2 regions of the Shewanella sp. FJAT-52076 genome follow, and region 2 is predicted to be linked to the other one. Evidence: riboswitches for the same ligand, from Rfam matches in the RefSeq annotation. Region 2 holds a riboswitch; the other holds the start of a gene.
The links. A riboswitch is a leader RNA that binds a small molecule or an ion and turns the genes downstream of it on or off. The one in region 2 is predicted to bind lysine.
Positions count from the first base shown of each region.

Region 1: it holds a riboswitch for lysine, as region 2 does, so the genes downstream of both, K0H79_RS06000 (Na+/H+ antiporter NhaC family protein) here and lysC (lysine-sensitive aspartokinase 3) in region 2, are expected to answer to the same signal.

Region 1 covers NZ_CP080415.1:1,379,104-1,384,364, reverse strand. The annotation lists gene K0H79_RS06005 (M3 family metallopeptidase) at 1-616, shown strand, start outside; gene K0H79_RS06000 (Na+/H+ antiporter NhaC family protein) at 758-2,320, opposite strand; lysine riboswitch at 2,397-2,596, opposite strand; gene K0H79_RS05995 (electron transfer flavoprotein subunit alpha/FixB family protein) at 2,684-3,607, opposite strand; gene K0H79_RS05990 (electron transfer flavoprotein subunit beta/FixA family protein) at 3,609-4,358, opposite strand; gene K0H79_RS05985 (H-NS family nucleoid-associated regulatory protein) at 5,181-5,261, shown strand, end outside.
Region 2 covers NZ_CP080415.1:712,019-717,279, forward strand. The annotation lists gene arcA (two-component system response regulator ArcA) at 1-211, opposite strand, end outside; gene K0H79_RS03055 (DUF3293 domain-containing protein) at 783-1,259, shown strand; lysine riboswitch at 1,343-1,518, shown strand; gene lysC (lysine-sensitive aspartokinase 3) at 1,657-3,015, shown strand; gene K0H79_RS03065 (succinylglutamate desuccinylase/aspartoacylase family protein) at 3,015-4,118, shown strand; gene asnC (transcriptional regulator AsnC) at 4,178-4,639, opposite strand; gene rluA (bifunctional tRNA pseudouridine(32) synthase/23S rRNA pseudouridine(746) synthase RluA) at 4,718-5,261, opposite strand, start outside.

The DNA of each region.
Region 1 (5,261 bases), 670 kb from region 2:
CCACGGCATGTTGTCCAAGGTGAAATACCCAACGCTGGCAGGCACCAAGGTTTCCCGCGACTTCGTTGAGTTCCCCTCCACCTTCGAAGAAGACTGGGCTGCCCATCCCAAGGTACTGGCCAACTACGCCCGTCACTACCAGAGCGGTGAGCCACTGCCCAAGCCATTGCTGGACAAGCTACTCAAGTCCCGCAGCTTCAACCAGGGCTTTGACACCCTGGAGTACATGGCCGCGGCCCTGGTGGATCTGGAATGGCACTCTCTGAAAGCCGGTGACAGCCTCAAAGATGTTGCCAGCTTCGAAGCCGCAGCGCTCAAGAAGCACGGTGTGGACATTGAAGCCGTGCCGCCACGTTACCGCTCTACCTACTTCGCCCACGCCTTCCCGGGCGGCTACAGCGCCAGTTACTACGCCTACATGTGGTCTGAAATTCTGGCAGCCGACGCCTACGCCTACGTGCAAACCCAGGGCGGCCTGAACCGTGAGATAGGTATGAAGTACCGCAAGGCCATCCGTGAAGTGGGCAACAGCGTGCCGCCGATGGAAGCCTACATCAACTTCCGTGGTCAGGAACCGACCACCGACGGTCTGCTGGAACGCCGTGGCCTGAAGTAAGCCGTGGCCTGAAATAAGCAACCTGAAATAAGCAGCGGCCTGATTTGCGCCGCGCTTTGGTAAGCGAAACCTCAGCCACAAAAAAAGCCGCTCAATTGAGCGGCTTTTTTATTGTTAAACGTCTTGCCAAATCACTGATACTCAGCCCTTACCGGCCTTGATTCTAAGACCAATCACTGCCAGCACAAAGAGGACTGAAGTCGTGCCAAATCCGGCCCACACCGACTCGGTAAAGCCCATCACCGTGTAACCCACCAAACTGATGACAGCCACAATCAGCGCGTAGGGCAGCTGAGTCACCACATGGTCGATATGATGGCAGCTGGCGCCGGTAGACGACAAAATCGTGGTATCCGAAATGGGCGAGCAGTGGTCACCAAATACAGCGCCAGCCAACACGGCGGCAAGCATTGGCAACATCATGGCGGTGTGGCTGCCCATGGCCATGTCGGCGGCAATCGGCAGCATAATGCCGAAGGTGCCCCAGCTGGTACCGGTGGCAAAGGCGGTAAGCCCCGCGAGGATGAACATCGCCGCTGGCAGCAGCGCAAAAGGAATATTGCCGCTGGCAAGACTTGCCATAAACTTACCGGTTTCCAGCTCGCCGATAATGCCGGCAATGGTCCAGGCAAACAGCAGGATATAGATGGCAGGCACCATGGAGCGGGCGCCCTGGGTGAGCGCTGTGATAATCAGCTTGCTCTCAACCTTTTGCATGATGGCCTGCACCAGCGTTACTCCGAGGCCCACCAGCGCACCGAAGAACAGCGAACCGCCCACATCGGTTTTCTCAAAAGCGCCAATCAGCGAAAACGGCAGCTTTTCGTCAGCGAGAGCCGAAGCGCCGCTTTGGATCATAAAAAACAGGGTGGCAAATACCAGAGTGCCGATGGGCACGAAGAGCCCCGCGATACGGCCGCTGTCAGCCTCCGGCAGTTCGGCACTGGCGCCCGGTGGCGTGCCCTTGGCTTCATCGTACAAATTACCGCGCATGGCGTTTTGCTCATGGGTCTTCATCGGGCCCACATCCAGCCCCATAAAGGCCACACACAGCAGCAGCAAGAGCGCGAAGATGGCGTAGAAGTTCATGGGGATCATCTGGATAAACACCGACAGATGGCCCGCATCAGCCATGCCGTGGCTGGCGAGGATGCCGCCAATCAGCGCAATGATGTAGGCGCCCCAGCTGGAAACCGGTGAAATCACGCACACAGGCGCGGCGGTGGAGTCCAGCAGATAGGCCAGCTTGGCGCGGGAAATATAGTAACGGTCTGTCAGGGGACGGGAAATGGAGCCCACCACCAGACTGTTGAAGTAGTCGTCGATAAAGACCACGCAGCCCAAAAACATGGTCAGCAACTTGGCATCGCGCTTATTGCGGATGCGTTGTCTGGCCCAGTCGGCAAAGGCTCGGGCAGCACCGGATACGGTAATGAGGGCGGTGATCATCCCCAAAAGCAGCAAAAAGCCGAGAATATATAGGTTCCAGCTATTGAGCGCGCCATCGCTCCACACCAGATTGGTAACCCGGTGGGCCAGAAATTCGCCACTGGCAAGGGGGGCAAAATCATTCAGCAGCAGCGCGCCGACCAGAATACCCAAACCAAGGGACAAGAGTACTTTGCGGGTCAGTACCGCCAGTACAATAGCCACAACCGGCGGCAGCAGGGAGAGCGCCGAGTCGGCATAACTTATCAATGTCATTGAAATATCTTCGCTTTAAACGAATGGAGGGCGACTGAACTGGTGGGAAACGGCAAAGATACCCAAAAACACCTGTCCTATCAGTAGCGCTCCATAGTAATTACTACCTCTGTCATCCCGACAGAAAATACTATGGCAGTGCCGTTTCTTTCGATAACGGCCCCAGCGGAAGGCGGTGATACACACATCCACTTCGGCGCCAATGCCCTTTCACAGCCCGTCAACGGCATCACCCTGTTGACTGTTACTGATGCTTGGCGCACCTCTACTCAGGACGCCTGTGTGCAGGCGTGCGGCACATAAAAACACAAGCGGCCCGGGGGAAGCTACCCCCAGGCCGCATATCGTGACCAAAATCACAAATTAAAGCAAGTCTATCAGCTTGGGCACGGCCTCAAACAGGTCGGCTTCCAGGGCATAATCCGCCACCTGGAAGATAGGCGCTTCGGGATCTTTGTTGATAGCGACAATCACCTTGGAGTCTTTCATACCCGCCAGATGCTGGATGGCACCTGAGATACCCACGGCAATGTACAGCTGAGGCGCCACAATCTTACCGGTTTGACCCACCTGCAGATCGTTGGGCACAAAACCTGCGTCAACCGCGGCGCGGGATGCACCCACGGCGGCGCCGAGTTTGTCGGCCAGTTTTTCCAGCAGAGCAAAGTTTTCACCGCTGCCCATGCCGCGGCCACCGGAAACGATAATACCGGCGTTACCCAGCTCAGGGCGCTCAGAAACCGTCAGCTCCTGGGATACAAAGGCACTCTTGGCAGTGAATACCTTGTCGATGGCTTCGATAGCAGCGCTGCCACCATTGCCGGCGGCATCGAAGGCACTTGGGCGAACTGTCATCACCTTCTTGTCATCGAGGCTCTCTACGGTTGCCATGGCGTTACCGGCATAGACAGGACGCACGAAGGTATTGGCATCAACCACTTTTACCACTTCAGATAGCTGAGCCACATCGAGCAGTGCCGCAACCCGTGGCAGCGCATCTTTACCCGTGGAGCTGGCGGCAGCCAGAATGTGGCTGTAATTGCCAGCCAAATCCAGCATCAGCGCGGCCAGGTTTTCACCCAGATGCGCAGCATAGGCAGCATTGTCGGCAACCAACACTTTGGCCACACCGTCGATGGCGGCAGCGGCGTCAGCAACAGCGCCACAATTGTGGCCTGCTACCAGCAGATGAACCTCACCACCGATGGCCTTGGCGGCACTCACAACCTTGGCGGTATCCAGTTTCAGGCTGGCGTTATCATGTTCTGCAAGGACGAGAATGCTCATATCAGATCACCTTTGCTTCGTTTTTCAGTTTTTCCACCAGCTCTTCGACAGAAGACACCTTGATACCAGCCTGACGGGTTGCAGGCGCAGCCACACTCAGCAGCTTTTGATGCTGTTTCAGGGTCACACCCAGATCGGCAGGGCTCACGGTATCCAGCGGTTTACGCTTGGCTTTCATGATATCGGGCAGTTTGGCGTAACGAGGCTCATTGAGGCGCAGGTCCGAGGTCACGATGGCTGGCATAGGCAGTTTGAGGGTTTGCAGGCCGCCGTCCACTTCGCGGGTCACCAGCAGCTCACCGCCTTCTACCACCACTTTGGAAGCAAATGTTGCCTGAGGGGCATCCATCAGCGCGGCCAACATCTGACCGGTTTGGTTGTTATCACCGTCGATGGACTGTTTACCCAGCAGCACCAGTTGTGCCTGCTCTTTGTCCTGTACGGCTTTTAAAATCTTGGCAATGGAAATGGCAGGCAGGTTGTCGTCGGCTTCGACGTGAATGCCACGGTCAGCACCCAGGGCCATGGCAGTACGCATTTGCTCCTGCACTGCCTTGCTGCCCACGCTCACCACCACGATTTCGCTGGCATGACCCGCTTCTTTGAGGCGAACTGCTTCTTCAACGGCAATTTCACAAAAGGGGTTAATCGCCATTTTGAGGTTAGCCGTGTCCACGTCTGTGTTATCGGCCTTCACCCTCACTTTCACGTTGGCATCCACCACGCGCTTTACAGGCACCAGTATCTTCATAGGGTTTCCTTCCTGCACCTTCTTTGTTGGGGACGTGATGCACGCCACTGTATGGGTGAGCATCACACAATAGCGCAACTTTAAGTGCTGTTAACGTAAACGTCAACCTGTCTCAAACGAGCGTTTGCGAGTTTGATTGGTTTATCACTGGCCAGATTTATGAACACACTCTATGTCGGCCTGCTCTTTGCGTGGCCGCGTTTGAGGGTAACGGATGATGACAACAAGATATGACGGCCTGATGATGGAAGGCGGCGGTTTATCGGGCGTAATTCACTTTGTGCTTCACTTTCTACTTCTCTGTGTACTTAGCTCTACTTAACTCTGTACCTCACGGCTACCTCACAATGAGGCTCTGCAGTAAATGGTCCGGTCTCTTAATAGGGACCACACGCGCACAAGCGAGGCAATATCACTGGGTTGGGGAATTGAATTTTACAGCGGGGGTGTGCTCCCTCCCCCTGAAAACGGATATAAAGAAGCAATTCGCTCACAATTACTCGTGCGTTCTCGTGCATTCTCGTACGTGGTTCCCATACGACTTTAGGGATAGCGTACCTTATCTCATCCGGTAAACCCGTCGCCTTTATTATTGGCTGTATTGGCTGGACCAAGATGCCAGATACATTTGCAACGGACAGTTTTCACGCTTTACCACTGCTGCAAAATGGCAAAGAACACATTTCCCAGGATAAAAATAATCCTTTTGACAAACATCACTTAATAATTTCAGTTTTTTAATTGCAGATTGAATTATTTATTTCTATTATTTCATTCGATGTGAAAATTAACTTGTTATTTAAATTGGGAAGCGAGTTTACCATGAGCGAATTCCTCGAAATTTTGACCCACGGTCGTCGTCTGAAAGCAGCTGTTAAAGATTTGTCTTTGGATGAGCTGCGT
Region 2 (5,261 bases):
CACGCAGTTCGCGTGCCAACAACAGCCCGTTTTTACCTGGCAGGTTGATATCCATCACCACCAGGTTGATTTTATTTTCCTGCAAGGCTTTATGCATTTCTGCGCCATCGTTGGCCTCAGTCACCACATATCCCTCGGCCTCAAAAATACTTCTTAATGTATTACGGGTAACGGCTTCGTCTTCTACGATCAGAATGTGCGGATTTTGCATAATCAAGTACCTAAATTTAAAACAAATCTGTGCTAATCGGGTGTGTCGGCTGACTGTCAGCCAGGCCCTGCTTTTTTATTCCGGCAAGACCCAAATAACCTGAGGAGGTAAAGAGACAACGCCTTGGGGCACACTCTACGACTAGTTCAATAATCCTCCCTCAAAGGGAAGCGCGAACTGTACTCACTTCGATAAAAAACTACTTGCTGAAGTTCCCAAGTCGTTATTTTTTTTCAAAGTATAAATGTTAAATTGAATATGGATCACATTTTGTACAGTTGTTTAGCCAAGTTACTGACATCAGCGGAAAATTTGTAACAGCCTGTATCAAATGAACGGCTGAATGATTTGGATGGCTAACGCTGTCAATTGTACTCGTTTTAGGCATTTGTTAACAATTGAAATGTTAACAAATCCTTTGTAGTCGCCGATTAATTATCATTAATATTGCTTATGTTATTGAATAATATATGAACTGATGATGGTCGGAATGAGATCCAGCTCACAAGGCTAGGCAGCGTAACAGAGTCTGCTAAACTATCTCAGGTTCTTTTGCATGATTATCACTGACATGGAAAATCATTCACAGCAGCTTTGGAACATCTATCAGTCGGCAAGTTTCTTGTTGACTCAACACCTTTCTCCCCACGCACACTTTGCCATTATCACGGCCTTTAACCCCATGGGTGAGCTCCTGGATGCCTGCCAAAACCGTTTGCTTGACCGGCAACTGTTAAGGGATATAGAAGCTTTGGGCGTGCCTTATCGTGCCCTGGTCGGCACCAATGAGCAGTTATCCCACATGGAAAAAAGTTGGGCCGTGTTTATGGAACCTGACGACAGCGTTCGTTTGGCTCATAAATACCGGCAAAATGCGCTCTATTATGTGATGCGGGACGAGCTGATGTTGCTTCCCTGCCGAATGGACAGCGAACCCAAGAAGCTGGGGTCCTTCCGCTCCCGGGTTCGGCTGGTGCATGAATTGCCTGAGTTGGTACCAACCGACAGGGCAGAGGGTGTGGCATCATTGGGATTCCAGTTTCTGTGAACACAGCATTTTTTCAAGTTGCATAATTTCGCATTGACTTGAATACCGCTTTATTGCTACTTTTTTCGTCCCTTCCCCGCGGAAGGCACAGAAGAGGAGCGTCAACTAGGTAGCAGGTTTGAGGAGCAATCACTCCGAAGACGACCTGTGAGGGAGATTGGCGCCGAGGCAAAACCACGTGCTTGAGTGCGTTTTGTCGGTCGTTCAGGCTGAATCCTGACGATTGTCACCTGTTATTTGGTGGAGAGCTTCTGGTGACGATCGCTTTTCCCTCCTTTTGGGGTGCCGTATCTTTGCACCAGGCTCTTCGAACGAAGTCAGTTCGGAGATTACTCATGAAAACCCGTTTTAGCTTGAATGTCGCTGTCTTCCACTCGCCGTCGATGGAGGTGTGCTGATGTCTCTTGTTGTAGCCAAATTCGGTGGCACCTCGGTCGCCGACTTCAATGCCATGTCACGCTGTGCCGCCATAGTGCTGGCCAATTCTGCTACCCGTTTGGTGGTAGTCAGTGCATCCAGCGGTGTGACCAACTTGCTGGTAGAGCTGACCCAGGCCACAGTGACCGATGAGCGTCGCCTGCAACTGCTCAAGCAGATTGCGCAAATTCAATATGCCATCCTCGATAAGCTGGAGCGCCCACAGGATGTGGCTGCCGCGCTGGATGCCCTGTTATCACGCATTTCTGTGCTGAGCGAGTCGCTCATCCTCAATCGCAGCAAAGCTATCATGGACGAGCTCCTGTCCATGGGAGAGCAATGCTCTGCGCTGCTGTTCTCAGCGGTGCTGAGGCAGCAGGGTGCCAAGAGCAGCAGTTTCGATGTGCGTCAGGTCATGCGAACCGACAGCCACTTCGGCCGCGCGGAACCTCAGATTGAAGATATAGCGGCACTGGCCAGGGATTTCCTGCAGCCATTGCTCGAACGGGACATAGTGGTAACACAGGGCTTTATCGGTGCCGATGCAGAAGGTCGCACCACCACCCTGGGTCGCGGTGGCAGCGATTATTCTGCCGCCCTGCTGGCTGAGGCCCTGCGTGCCGATGCTGTAGAGATTTGGACCGATGTGGCCGGTATTTACACCACAGACCCGCGCCTGGCTCCCAACGCCAGACCCATTGCCGAAATCAGCTTCAATGAAGCGGCCGAAATGGCTACTTTCGGTGCCAAGGTATTGCACCCTGCCACGATTTTGCCGGCCGTACGTCAGCAAATTCAGGTGTTTGTAGGGTCAAGCCGCGAACCAGAAAAGGGCGGCACCTGGATACGCCATCAGGTAGAAAATCCCCCTATTTACCGCGCAGTGGCCGTGCGCCGCGATCAGACGTTGTTGAACCTGCACAGCCTGCAGATGCTCCATGCCCGCGGTTTCCTGGCTGAGACCTTTGCGACTCTGGCGCGTCATAAAATCTCGGTTGACCTTATCACCACCTCAGAAGTGAACGTGTCACTGACGTTGGATAAAACCGGCTCAGACTCCACCGGCAGCGGTTTGCTCAGTGAAGCCTTGCTGCAGGAGCTGTCTCAGCACTGCCGGGTTCGGGTCGAGGACAATCTGGCGCTGGTGGCCATTATTGGTAACCGTATCGCCAGCACGCCGGGGATTTGCCGTCAGGTGTTTACTGTGCTCGAAAACCACAATGTGCGGATGATCTGTCAGGGCGCGAGCCCCCATAACCTGTGCGTTCTGGTAGCAGAGAGTGAAGCGGCGCAGGTCGTGAAGGCGCTGCACGAGAACCTGTTTGAAGGTCAGGCATAATGCGCGTCGATAAACACGAAGTTCGGGTCGGTGAGCTGGCTGCGGGTCAGCCACTGTCTTTGCCTGTGTATCGCTTTAAAGGCAAGGGGGCCGGCCCCAGTGTGTATATTCAGGCCAATGTCCATGGCGCAGAGGTGCAGGGCAATGCGGTGATCTATCAGCTGATGAAACTCCTTGAGCACTACGAGCTTCTGGGGGATATCATTCTGGTGCCGCTGGCAAACCCACTGGGTATCAACCAAAAAAGTGGCGAGTTTACCCTCGGCCGTTTCGACCCTATTACCGGGGTCAATTGGAACCGCGAGTATCTGGACCATGGGTTTAATATCGAGGTCTGGTATCAGGAACACGCCCATCTGGATGACGAGTCGCTTATCACTGCATTTCGCGCCACCCTGGTGGAAGAATGTGCCCGCAGACTGAATAGTCCCTGGGGGGTTACCACAGGGCACAGGCTTGCGGTTACGCTGCAATCCATGGCTCACAGGGCCGACATAGTACTCGACCTGCATACCGGCCCCAAGTCATGCAAGCATCTGTATTGCCCGGAATATGAACGCAGCGCCGCCCAATATTTTTCAATACCTTATACCTTGCTCATTCCCAACAGCTTTGGCGGCGCCATGGATGAGGCGGCTTTTGTTCCCTGGTGGACACTGGCCGAGGTGGCTTCCAGCCATGGTCGTGAACTTGGGGTGAGAGTCTCGGCATTAACCCTGGAGCTTGGCAGTCAGGAACGCATAGATTTGGATGATGCGCTGGAAGATGCGGAAGGTATTCTGGCCTATTTGAGCCATCGTGGTGTGATTGCCGAAACCGTGTTGCCCAAACCCATGAAACGCTATGGTTGTTTCCTGAAAAACTATCGTAAGTTTCATGCCCCCAAAGCGGGTATGGTGGAATACCTTGGCAAGGTGGGCGTGCCGATGAAGGCAAGCGATCCCTTGGTGAACCTGTTAAGACTGGATCTCTACGGTACAGGTGAAGAGCTGACTGTGCTGCGTCTGCCTGAAGATGGCGTGCCCATACTGCATTTTGCCTCGGCTTCGGTACATCAGGGCACCGAGCTTTATAAGGTGATGACCAAGGTCTTTGAGCTCTGACTCAGCCAATAAAAAAACACCGGACTTGAGTCCGGTGTTTTTTTATTGCTATATCCCAATCAGGGTTTAACCGCCCGCACTATGGGGTTTTGCAGACTTATCAGGGTCTCGGTTGACTGAATTTCGGCGATGGACTGGATGCGATTAATGAGCACATGCTGCAGACTGTCGATGGACTGGCACATGACTTTCACGAAGATGCTGTAATTACCTGTGGTGTAATAGGCCTCTACCACTTCTTCCAGGGCATTGAGTTTGGAAATGGCGGCGGGATAGTCACCGGCGCTTTTAAGGTTAATGCCGATAAAGCAGCAAACGTCGTAACCCAGGGCTTTGGGATTAACAGTGATTTGGGCGCCGGTGATGATGCCGGCCTGCTTCATCTTTTCTACCCGAACGTGAATGGTGCCGGCGCTGACACCAAAACGCTTTGCCAATTCAGCAAAGGGGGTGCGGGCATCGGCCATCAGGGCCTCGAGGATCTGGTTGTCCAACTGATCGCGCTGAAATGATGTATCCACTGCTAACTGCTCTAACTACCGAATGATTGAACAATAATTTACGGGCTTCAGTATTATTTTTCCAGTGAAAAGGTGACTTTACTGATTAGTCGTCGCCTCTGCGAAGGGAACTTCTGTGCTGAAGGTCATGGCCTCGCCACTGTAAGGGTGGGTAAAGCTGAGACTCGCGGCATGAAGCAGTAAGCGATCGGCAAGGGACTTGGCCAGTGGGTCGGCGTAAAAGCCATCACCGAGAATGGGATGACCAAGGGCCATCATATGTACTCTTAGCTGATGGCTGCGTCCGGTAATAGGTGTCAGCTTAACCAGGGTGGAGCGCTTGCCGTAACTGATGACGTCGACATGGGTCAGCGAGGGTTTGCCAATCTCATGGTCTACTTTCTGCCTTGGTCTGTTGGGCCAATCACAAATCAGTGGTAAATCCACGCTGCAATCAGCTTTGACATGACCAGCCACCCGGGCAAAGTAGGTTTTGTGGGTTTCGCGGTCGCGAAATTGGCGTTTCAGTTCGACTTCGGCACTCTTTCGCAGCGCATACACCATCACCCCGGAGGTCGCCATGTCGAGTCTGTGAACCACCTGGCTATTGGGATGTTCGGCCTTGATCCGGCTCCAGGCGCTG